Regions from separate parts of the Priestia sp. HNGD-A6 genome, predicted to be linked through region 1. Evidence: riboswitches for the same ligand, from Rfam matches in the RefSeq annotation. Region 1 holds a riboswitch; each other region holds the start of a gene.

Region 1 (3,279 bases):
GTAATTGAATCGCCAATAACAACCGTATGATCTCTTTCATCTGCAAGATGGCGAATAATCGTTGGCTTACAGCAGCCGCAGTCATTTGTACACTGTTTATCACATGTATGAGGCCACGTAATGGAAATATGCTCACCGGAAAAATCAGATCCGTTGCAGTAGAGCATTTCCTCTGCAACTCGATTTCCCAAAAGCGGTTTTACAAAAAAGTCAATTCCTCCGCTTACAATATAAAGCGGAATATGATGCTCTTTTGTATAGGCAATAAAATCATCAAATCCATCTCGAATAGCAGACGTCTCTAAAATATAAGAAATAATATCTTCCTTTAATTCCACGGGAAGCAAGGCAAACATTTGCCCTACTCCTTCTTGAATGGAGACGCGCTGTGCTAGCACGTCGTCTTTAATACTTTCCCACTCCGGAGGAGCAAATTGTTTCATAATAGCAATAATGTTATCGCTATTTGTGATTGTTCCATCAAAGTCACAAAAGATTTTTAACGATGTCATGCTTTCACCTCTACTGTTCCCCATAGTTGCAAAGCTTTTTGCAACTCTTTTGATTCTTCCGCTTTTTCGGCTAGTGTTTGATGAGAGAGTACTCCATCTATCGCCGCACGGAATGCTTTTCCTCCTCCGATAGCGCCGTCTGGATGACCGTGAACTCCGCCTCCTGCATTAATAATGCTGTCGATTCCAAAGTCCTTCACAAGCTGCGGTACCATTCCAGGATGAATTCCTGCTGAAGGAACCGGGAAAGTCTGCTTATATTTGTACACAGGACGCGTTAATTCGTAGGCAATGCCTGTCGTATCTTCAAGAGAAAGCGCTACGCTTCCGTATGGTGATGGAAACAGTGAGAAATCCGCTCCGGCTAAGCGCAATAGTTTTCCAAGCAGTAATGAATTTGAAAAACCGTAAAACTCTGATGGCGTAAGCGCTCCGCTAACAGCTGGGTGTGCCATAATCGGCAAGTTAATTTCATCATCTTCTCGAAGTGCCTGCAGTACGTCTAACCCGTAAGCAAATACGTTGAATAAAAGAGCATCGGCTCCTAGCTCAGCTGCTTTTCTCGCTTTTTCTTTTAATTCAAACGTTCGTCCCGTTAAATTAACAGCATACAGCGTGCGGTGTCCCGTTTTTTCGTATACTTCATTCAGTACTTTTTTTCCTTCTGTAACGCGAGCTTCAAAAGGTGTTCGTTCACTATCAAACAAAATCTCGTCGTCTTTAACCAAATCCACTCCGCCAAGCGCTTGCTCACGAAGCTGAGTTGTTAAGTACGTCATATCTCTTCCAATTACGCCTTTAAAAATACTCATCACAAGCGGACGGTCATAAACGCCTAGTTTCTCTCGGATACCTTCTATTCCAAAGCGCGGTCCTGGGAATTCAGCTAATAATTCATCAGGAAAATCCAAGTCTAATAATTTCACTTTTCCATCAAGTGATAGTTTTCCGAAAACCGTAACTAAAATAGCCGGTAAATCTCTTGAAAAGTTGGCAGTAGGATAAGCAATTTTGACAATAGCCTGCTTAACCTCTCCGCCTAAATATCCGTTAACACGTTCGCAGTCTTGAAGCTCAGTTACGGATATGACGCGCCCTTTATGCTTTTGAAGCTGCTGTTGATCTAAAAGCGGCAGATCTGTCCATGAGCCGACGGTTAGTCCTAAAGCGATTCCTTCCGCTTTTTTATGAAAATTTCCTTTATTGTCATGTAGTAAGTAGCTTGCAACGATTTCACTCATTATGCTAAAAACTCCCTTGCTGTTTAATATCGTTAATAAAAAAAACCTCTTCTGTAATTAAGAAGAGGCTTTCGTTGCTCTTCTTATCTCTCAGCTGCTGCTGCAAGAATTAGCACCGTGCTTAACATGCGTTAAGTCGGTTGCCGGGCTTCATCGGGCTAGTCCCTCCACCTACTCTTAATAAGAAAGTTGCTATTTATTTAAATTGAATTCGTAGATTATATACTAAATAAAAAATACCGCTAGGATTTATCGGTTATTAATCTCGTTAACTTCTTACATATTAAGCCAACTCAAAAAGGATTGTCAATGCGTTTTTAAAATAAATTTAATTTTTTTATTCGAGATACAGCTTCTCTCATGCGCTCTTCATCCGTCAGCAGTCCTACGCGCACATAGCCTTCACCATATGTTCCGAAGCCTACTCCAGGTGCCACTACAACGTGGGCTTTTTCAAGAAGTAAATCTGAAAATTGTTCAGAAGTATATCCTTTAGGAACTTTTAGCCATGCAAAAAAGGAACCCGCTGGAGATGTAACGTCCCAACCAATTTCTTGAAGCCCTTGAATAAAGGTATTGCGTCTAGATTCATAGCGCTTAACTAAATCATTCACACATTGTTGAGATTCTAACAGAGCTGCCGCTGCTGCCTCTTGAACCGCCCCAAAGAGGCTGACATACATATGATCTTGAAGAAGATTAATAGCTTCTACTACACTTTCATTTCCTACAGCAAATCCAACTCGCCATCCCGCCATGTTATACGTTTTAGAAAGAGTATAAATTTCAATTCCCGTCTCTTTTGCACCAGGAGTCTGTAAAAAGCTGATTGGCTTTTTACCATCAAATCCAATGGCTCCGTAGGCAAAGTCGTGTACCACACAAATATCGTGCTTGGCAGCAAACGCCACGGTGTCTTCAAAAAATTCTGCTGTTGCCACTGCACCGGTAGGATTATTCGGATAGTTTAAAAACATGAGCTTTGCCTGTTCTTTAGCACGTTCACCTATCTCTTCGTATACGGGCAGAAAATGATTTTCAGCCGTGAGCGGCATCACTTCCATCTTTGCTTTTGCAAGCTCTACTCCAGACCAGTAATCAGGATATCCAGGATCCGGAACCAGCACCGTATCTCCAGGGTTTAATAAGCACTGCGGAATTTCTACAAGTCCACCCTTCCCGCCAAACAAAATAGCTACTTCTTTTTCAGGATCCACATCAACGCCATATTCTCGTTTATAAAAAGTCGCAACGGCCTCTTTTAAAAACTGGTGCCCCCGAAATGGAGAATATTTATGATGTATAGGATTAGCACTTGCTTTTTGAAGTGTTTCTACAATATGTGAAGGAGTAGGCTGATCAGGATTTCCCTGCCCTAAGTTAATAACGTCGTGCCCTTGGGCCATTACTTTTCCTACCTTGCCTACAAGTGATGCAAAAAATTGTTTTGGTAAACTTTTTAATAGTTCCGATTGCTCAAATTGTTTCATCATCGCACACCTTCTCAAAAAATTCTTGAAATTCTA
Region 2 (3,279 bases), 1.6 Mb from region 1:
CGCTTTGAACTAGTTTTACTTTGTCGCCAATGTTTAATTCTTTAGCCTGCTCTTCTGTTACGGGAAGAGTAATAGGAATACTCCATACAGTTCCATCTGCTAGACGCATATTTTCAACAACTGATTGATAATCTTTTTCTCCTAAAAACCCCGTAATTGGGCTATAAGCACCAATTCCAATTAGTTCTAAATCGCTTAGAGCCATGTTGTCTACTTCAATTTCTTTTGTTAGTGACGTGTAGTCATATGTTGGTTGATATAAATTAATTAATTCTCCACCGTGTGCTTGAATTGTTGTCATTTTGTAAAATCCTCCTTAAGTAATTAACACAATATAATAAAAAGCACTTGAATCACGCAGTCATTTTTTCTTTTTCCGACTGCAGGCTTGCTCTTTTTCTTCTAGTCGTTCTAGCTAAGCTTAGAATACCTCCTGTAGCAATACATCCACTAGCTAGCACCACAAATGAATATAAGTCGCTTTCAAGTACTAATTTCACAAGAACATATGAGATTACGAGTGAAAATACAGGGGATACCACCCAAACCTTTAACATTTGAATGACCACTTCTCGCTGTTCTTTCGTAAATCCCGTTTTCGCTGCGCCTATTCCAATAATAGAAGACGTAGTGACCTGTGTAAGCGGTACTGGCAAACCAAACAGTGAAGCGACTGTAACAAGAGAAGCACCAGTACCCGAGATAATACAGCCTTCTCCTACAGAATAGCGAGTAATTTTTTTTCCGTTTGTTTCAATAACTCGGCCTCCTAGTAAAAGAGCTCCGAGCGCCACCGCCAATCCTCCTGCTATGACACCCGTTGTAGCATCCATTAATCCAGCTCCTACTAGAGGACCGACAGCATTTGCCACATTGTTCATTCCAGCTGAGAAGGCTTCAAAGAATCCCGTTGCAATAACTAAAATCGTTAAAACTCTTTTCCACTTTCCCTCTGCTTCTTTTTTATGCGCTCTGCGCTTTATCACTTTCCCAATCAAAAAAGCAATAACAAATGAAACTAGCGGAACAATAATCCAAAAAGACATGACAATTAAAAGTTTTTCTACATACAGAGATTGATAAGCTACCCCTACTCCAACAACTGAGCCAACTGTTACTTCACTTGTTGATAAAGGGATACCAATCAAATTCGCGAAAAAGAGTGACAGCGTTGCAGCAGCCAGAATGATAATAACTAATTCTACTGACAGCAGTTTTTCAGGTATGATACCTGAACTGATGGTTTTTACCACCTCACCGCCTCCGGTAACAGCTCCGAGCACAATTCCTACAGCACAGATGAACAGGGCCACTCTTCGCTTTTTAATTGCACCGGAGCCGTATGAAACGCCCATAGCAGCTGCTGCACCGCTTGCCCCAATATTCATTGCAAAAAAAAGCGCAATGATAAAGGCAACATATAAAAGCATCATTTATTCAGCTCTTTCGTATTTAAGATTCGTGTAATCCGCACTCCACTTTTTGTGTACCTGCCCATCTTCCTGAACGTAAATCGTCTACATTATAGGCAGGTGCGGTACAGGGCTCACAGCCGATACTTGGGTAGCCTTGATCATGAAGTTTGTTGTATGGCAAATCATGCTTATACACATAACGCCAAATTTCTTTCCATGACCAATGAATTAACGGACAAACTTTCACCTTCTTGAATTTCTCATCTTTATTAAAATAATTCGTGTTGGCACGAGACTCAGACTGCTCACGTCTCAAACCAGAAATCCACGCATCATAAGGAGCAAGGGATTCTCTTAGCGGAATGATTTTTCGAATTTGACAGCATAGGTTAGGCTGACTCTTCCAAAGCTCATCTCCATGTTTTTCAGCTTGTTCTGCAAGAGTTAAATCCGGCTTTTTCATATGAATACGTAAATCAGGGAAGCGTTCTTTAATTGCATCAATCACTTCATATGTTTCTTTAAAATGAACCCCTGTATCTAAAAAGACAATTTCAGCATCTTTTTTCACTTTTGAAATTAAATCAATTAACACGATTCCTTCGATCCCAAAGCTTGACGCATAAATAATTGAATCTCCGTAGGTATCATACGCCCACTGCAATGCTGAAAGGGCTCCTTTTGTTTCATCTTTACTGTCGAACTCTGGAAATGTATCGCTCCAGTTTTCGTACGTATATAAGTCTGCCATTTTCTCCACTCCAATTCTTAGTTATCCGCGTTATCCAATAAAAAAAGACGGTTTTACCCACTAGAATTGGATAAAACCGCCTCTAGTGTGTCTAGTCAGCGAAACTATTTAATTCTTACTTTGCTTCGGCGTGTTCAAAGGTTTGTTTTAAGTCGGGGTTTACAGTCATCGTTGTCCCTCCTCAAAATATCTCTTGCGCTATATCAAAATAAAAAGTCTTCCGTATTGAAAGACTGGGTAGGCAATAATTTTCACCTTATCTTTCAAAATGATACACACTTTGCTGGAATTAGCACCTTGCTAAGCAGGTTGCCGGGGTTCAGCGGGCCAGATCCCTCCACCACTCTTGATAAGCATTTTTTAAAAATTTTAGCATATTTAGAATATTTGTCAACATTAAAAATTATATATCCGATAAGAAAACTATACTTTAAATTCACAGAAATATCTATACTTTTATTTAAAACAACATATGTAAATTTAACCCAAATGTGAACATATCAGTTTATAAAACGCTTTCTTTTTTCCCCGACTTTTTATGTTCTCTTGCTAAATAAAATGCAAAATCTCTCTATAAAATTAATAACGGATTTATGAGCTTTACGGATAATTCACTCACATTAGCACACATTACAGATAACACTGACTGACAGATAGGAGCTATATAAGATGGAGAGACAACCCTTTCAATTAGACGATACAATTAAAAATAATGTGCGAACATATTTACAGCAGATTTCAACTGAAGCCTCTAATTTAATTAAACATTTAGACACGAGTGATCATTGTATTTTATGTGATTTTGAGGAGATGAGAAGGTTATTTCAAGATGTTCAAGCTACGGCCGCCTCTTATTACTTGCGTCATTACTTATCGCCTTATACATTTGAATACGCTGCTCTGTCCCTAGCTATTCATAACCTCTCTGAGAAACGTCACGGCGCTTTAATTGTCATTGAACGGGAACAAAATGTTGATCCTCTTATTCAAAAAGGAATGCCTATTCAAGCTCCTGTCAGCGCTACGCTAGTTGAGACACTGTTCTATCCAGGGACACCCTTACATGACGGAGCCGTCCTAATTAGAAATAATCAGCTTATTTCAGCTGCTAAT
Region 3 (3,279 bases), 990 kb from region 1:
CATATGAAGCGCTTCTTCTTCTTTTTTTACATCATAGTTCGTCTGACAAATAACAAGCTGATACTGCTTTTCTAACGCTTGAGAGGCCACTCCTTCTAAAAGCAGACTGAAATAAGGATGATTAATAAAAGGCAAGACGACGGCAATCATATTTGTTTTCCCTTTTGATAAGTGAACGGCATTAATGTTTTGTTCGTAATTAAGTTCTTGAATTACTTCTTCTACCAGACGGCGCTTTTCTTCTTTTACATACGGATGATGATTTAAAACCCGTGACACGGTCGAAACAGATACACCAGCTTTTTTTGCGATATCTCGGATATTTGTCATGTTTTCACCTTTTTCTCTTGCGCTGAAACGCGTTTCATACTTTATTCTCATTATAAAGTGAAAAAGCAATAAGCTAAACCCGTTACAATCATGTTTTTATTCACTTGTATAAGGAGGTCATATCATGGGTATTTTGTTATTCATTTTATTATGCGGAATTGAAATCGGAGGAGCGGCTTATGCACTTAAACAAAATGAGACACTTTGGAAGGAGCTAGATGAAAAAAAGCCGACTGATTTTTTCAAACAGTAAAAAACCCTTAAAAAGAATGTTCTTTTTAAGGGTTTGATATTACGCAGCTTCTTTAGATGATTTTGATTTTTTATTTAAACGAGGAAAGCCAATTACAATTGCAATGATACCGCAAACCGCTGTTAACATTGGATAGAATGTAAATGGAATAATCTCAATCGGTGAAACTTTAGCAAATCCTGCTGCTAGAAGCATTTGTGCACCGTAAGGGATAAGCCCTTGAACGCTGCATGAAAACAAGTCGAGCAGACTGGCTGATTTACGATTGTCAATTGAATACTTATCAGAGATTTCTTTCGCTAACGGACCTGCTGTAATAATTGAAATCGTGTTATTAGCCGTGGCTAAATTGGTTAAACTTACTAATCCGGCGATACTGAATTCTCCGCCTTTTTTTGTTTGAATGCGTCGTGTTAATAGGTTCAATAAGAACTGAATACCGCCGTTATAGCGAATGAGTTCAACCATTCCGCCAATTAAAAGAGATAAAATAATTAATTCCGACATTCCGCCAATACCTTCTGTCACAGTTTTAGCAAGAGAAGAAAGCGTGTAGCTTCCGTCAGCTAATCCAATTACGCCGGCTAATACAATTCCTCCGGTTAAAATGCTTAATACGTTTGCACCAAATATGGCAGCAACGAGTACGCCGACATAAGGCAAGATTTTAAACCAGCTAAAATCTTTAATTTCTACTGATGACGTATTGCCTAGCGTCATTACAAGTAATAAAATCACTGTAACAATCGCTGCAGGAAGGACAATGAAAAAGTTTACTTTTAATTTATCTGACATATTTGTTTTTTGCGTACGAACTGCCGCAATGGTCGTATCAGAGATTACGGATAAATTATCTCCAAACATTGCACCACCAACAACAGCAGCAATTGCCAATGTAATGGATACATGCGCCTGCTCACTGATTCCTACAGCGATAGGCCCTAACGCAGCGATCGTTCCCATTGACGTTCCCATCGAAATTGAAATGAATGCGCCAATAACAAAGATTCCGACTACCACTAAGCTTTGCGGAAGCACAGACAGAGCTAAGTTTACCGTTGAATCAACAGCTCCCATGCCTTTAGCGACTTCTGAAAAAGCACCTGCTAAAATAAAAATAAGTACCATAATAATGATATCAGGATGCCCTGCTCCTTTAGCAAAGCGTTCCACTTTTACATTAAGTGAATCTTTGCGGTTCATAGCCAGCGCCACAATGGCTGCAATGATAATAGCTACTAATACAGGCAGCTTATAAAAATCTCCCGTTATAATTCCTGATCCGACAAACAGGACTAAAAAGACGCCCAGCGGTAACAGCGCCCAGCCGTTTCCTTTTTGTTGTTCCATTCTTAACACCTCTTGTTTACGTAATAAAAAAAGACCTCTTCTTATTGATAAGAAGAGGTCTCTTATTTGTATCATAAGATTACCCTTCTCATCTTCCAAACGAAACATCGTCTGCTGGATTTGGCACCGCACTGCGTACAGCCAGTTGCCGAGACATCGTAGGGCCAGTCCCTCCGTCTCTCTTGATAAGAAGTTTGTAGTTGTTTTAAAAATAGTCTTTCACTACTGTAATCTCTTTTTATTTAATTGTCAAATGCTATTTTAGAAAAATATATAGTGTGAAAATTCTCACATCAATTAGCTACGTCACGTTTTAAAAACGCCACCCATGCTACGCCCATAAAGAAGACAAAGTGTGCAACTAAGATGAAGATTGAAAATGGAATTGTCATTCCGTCAAACATCGTCTTCATTCCGTCCATATACTGCACAAAGTTTGTGTTGGCGAACAGTAAAAATTTCCCCCACCATAGACCAAACTGTGATACTATCCCAGTTACTGCTTTCGCCCCAATACTTACGACAATAGCTAGACTTGAAGCAAGCGCGCTGTTTCTAAATAAAGACGACAGCATGAATGCGAACGTCATCATCATAAACGTTTCCATATACGCGCTGTCATACGTAAGCGTAATGTTTTTAAGCAGCTGCGCATCTCCTTCTAGACTGGCAAATCCAAAGAACAATGCTCCCCATACAAACGAAAAAAGCAAATAGCTCAGCAAATAATACAAGCTAATTAAAATGAGCGTTATGTACTTGGACGTTAAAATCGTTGAACGTCTAGCAGGGCGAATTAAAAGAAGCTTAATGGTACCCGCTTCAAACTCTTTTGCAACCATTGATCCTCCAACAGCAAGCGCGAAAAATTGAACGAGGATCAGCATGCCTGCACTAAATGACAGGAAATTCAATATGTTGTCTTCCGTTCCTGCGCTGTTTGCCACTTTCTTCATTAAAAGAGCCATACAAAGAGTTAAAATACCGATTGTGATAAACGTGATTTTTGTACTTCTTTTGTGAAACCATTTCATGTGTTCATTTTGAATTAACTTAAGCATGGTGCTCTCCCTCCGTAACGGACATAAACGAATCTTCAAGCGTCTCATAAACAGGAGTGATTCGGTAGACTAAAATATCGCTGTCCACTAATTTTCTATTCACAGCTGGAATTTGTTCTTTCATAATCACTACATCAATACTATCGGATTTTATTGTTACTTGGAATTCTTGAGATAAAAGATCCGCTGCTTGTTGCACGTCAGATACTTCAAATTCTACATACATCCCTTGATCTTGACGATTTGGAGATAGATCTTGAACAGCTTTTAACTCGCCGTTTTGAA

The links. A riboswitch is a leader RNA that binds a small molecule or an ion and turns the genes downstream of it on or off. The one in region 1 is predicted to bind S-adenosylmethionine.
Region 2: linked by a shared signal. The riboswitch ahead of SCI76_RS15875 (phosphoadenylyl-sulfate reductase) and the one ahead of mtnW (2,3-diketo-5-methylthiopentyl-1-phosphate enolase) in region 1 are both predicted to bind S-adenosylmethionine.
Region 3: linked by a shared signal. The riboswitch ahead of SCI76_RS02855 (Na+/H+ antiporter NhaC family protein) and the one ahead of mtnW (2,3-diketo-5-methylthiopentyl-1-phosphate enolase) in region 1 are both predicted to bind S-adenosylmethionine.

The regions. Positions count from the first base shown of each region.
Region 1 is NZ_CP138621.1:1,540,993-1,544,271, forward strand. Features, by position in the region: gene SCI76_RS07860 (2-hydroxy-3-keto-5-methylthiopentenyl-1-phosphate phosphatase) at 1-512, opposite strand, end outside; gene mtnW (2,3-diketo-5-methylthiopentyl-1-phosphate enolase) at 509-1,753, opposite strand; SAM riboswitch class I at 1,834-1,940, opposite strand; gene SCI76_RS07870 (pyridoxal phosphate-dependent aminotransferase) at 2,071-3,243, opposite strand.
Region 2 is NZ_CP138621.1:3,120,462-3,123,740, reverse strand. Features, by position in the region: gene sat (sulfate adenylyltransferase) at 1-301, opposite strand, end outside; gene SCI76_RS15880 (inorganic phosphate transporter) at 354-1,433, opposite strand; gene SCI76_RS15875 (phosphoadenylyl-sulfate reductase) at 1,453-2,166, opposite strand; SAM riboswitch class I at 2,420-2,522, opposite strand; gene cdaS (sporulation-specific diadenylate cyclase CdaS) at 2,836-3,279, shown strand, end outside.
Region 3 is NZ_CP138621.1:548,367-551,645, forward strand. Features, by position in the region: gene SCI76_RS02845 (LacI family DNA-binding transcriptional regulator) at 1-330, opposite strand, end outside; gene SCI76_RS02850 (hypothetical protein) at 455-583, shown strand; gene SCI76_RS02855 (Na+/H+ antiporter NhaC family protein) at 623-1,933, opposite strand; SAM riboswitch class I at 2,019-2,125, opposite strand; gene SCI76_RS02860 (ABC transporter permease) at 2,227-2,994, opposite strand; gene SCI76_RS02865 (ABC transporter ATP-binding protein) at 2,987-3,279, opposite strand, start outside.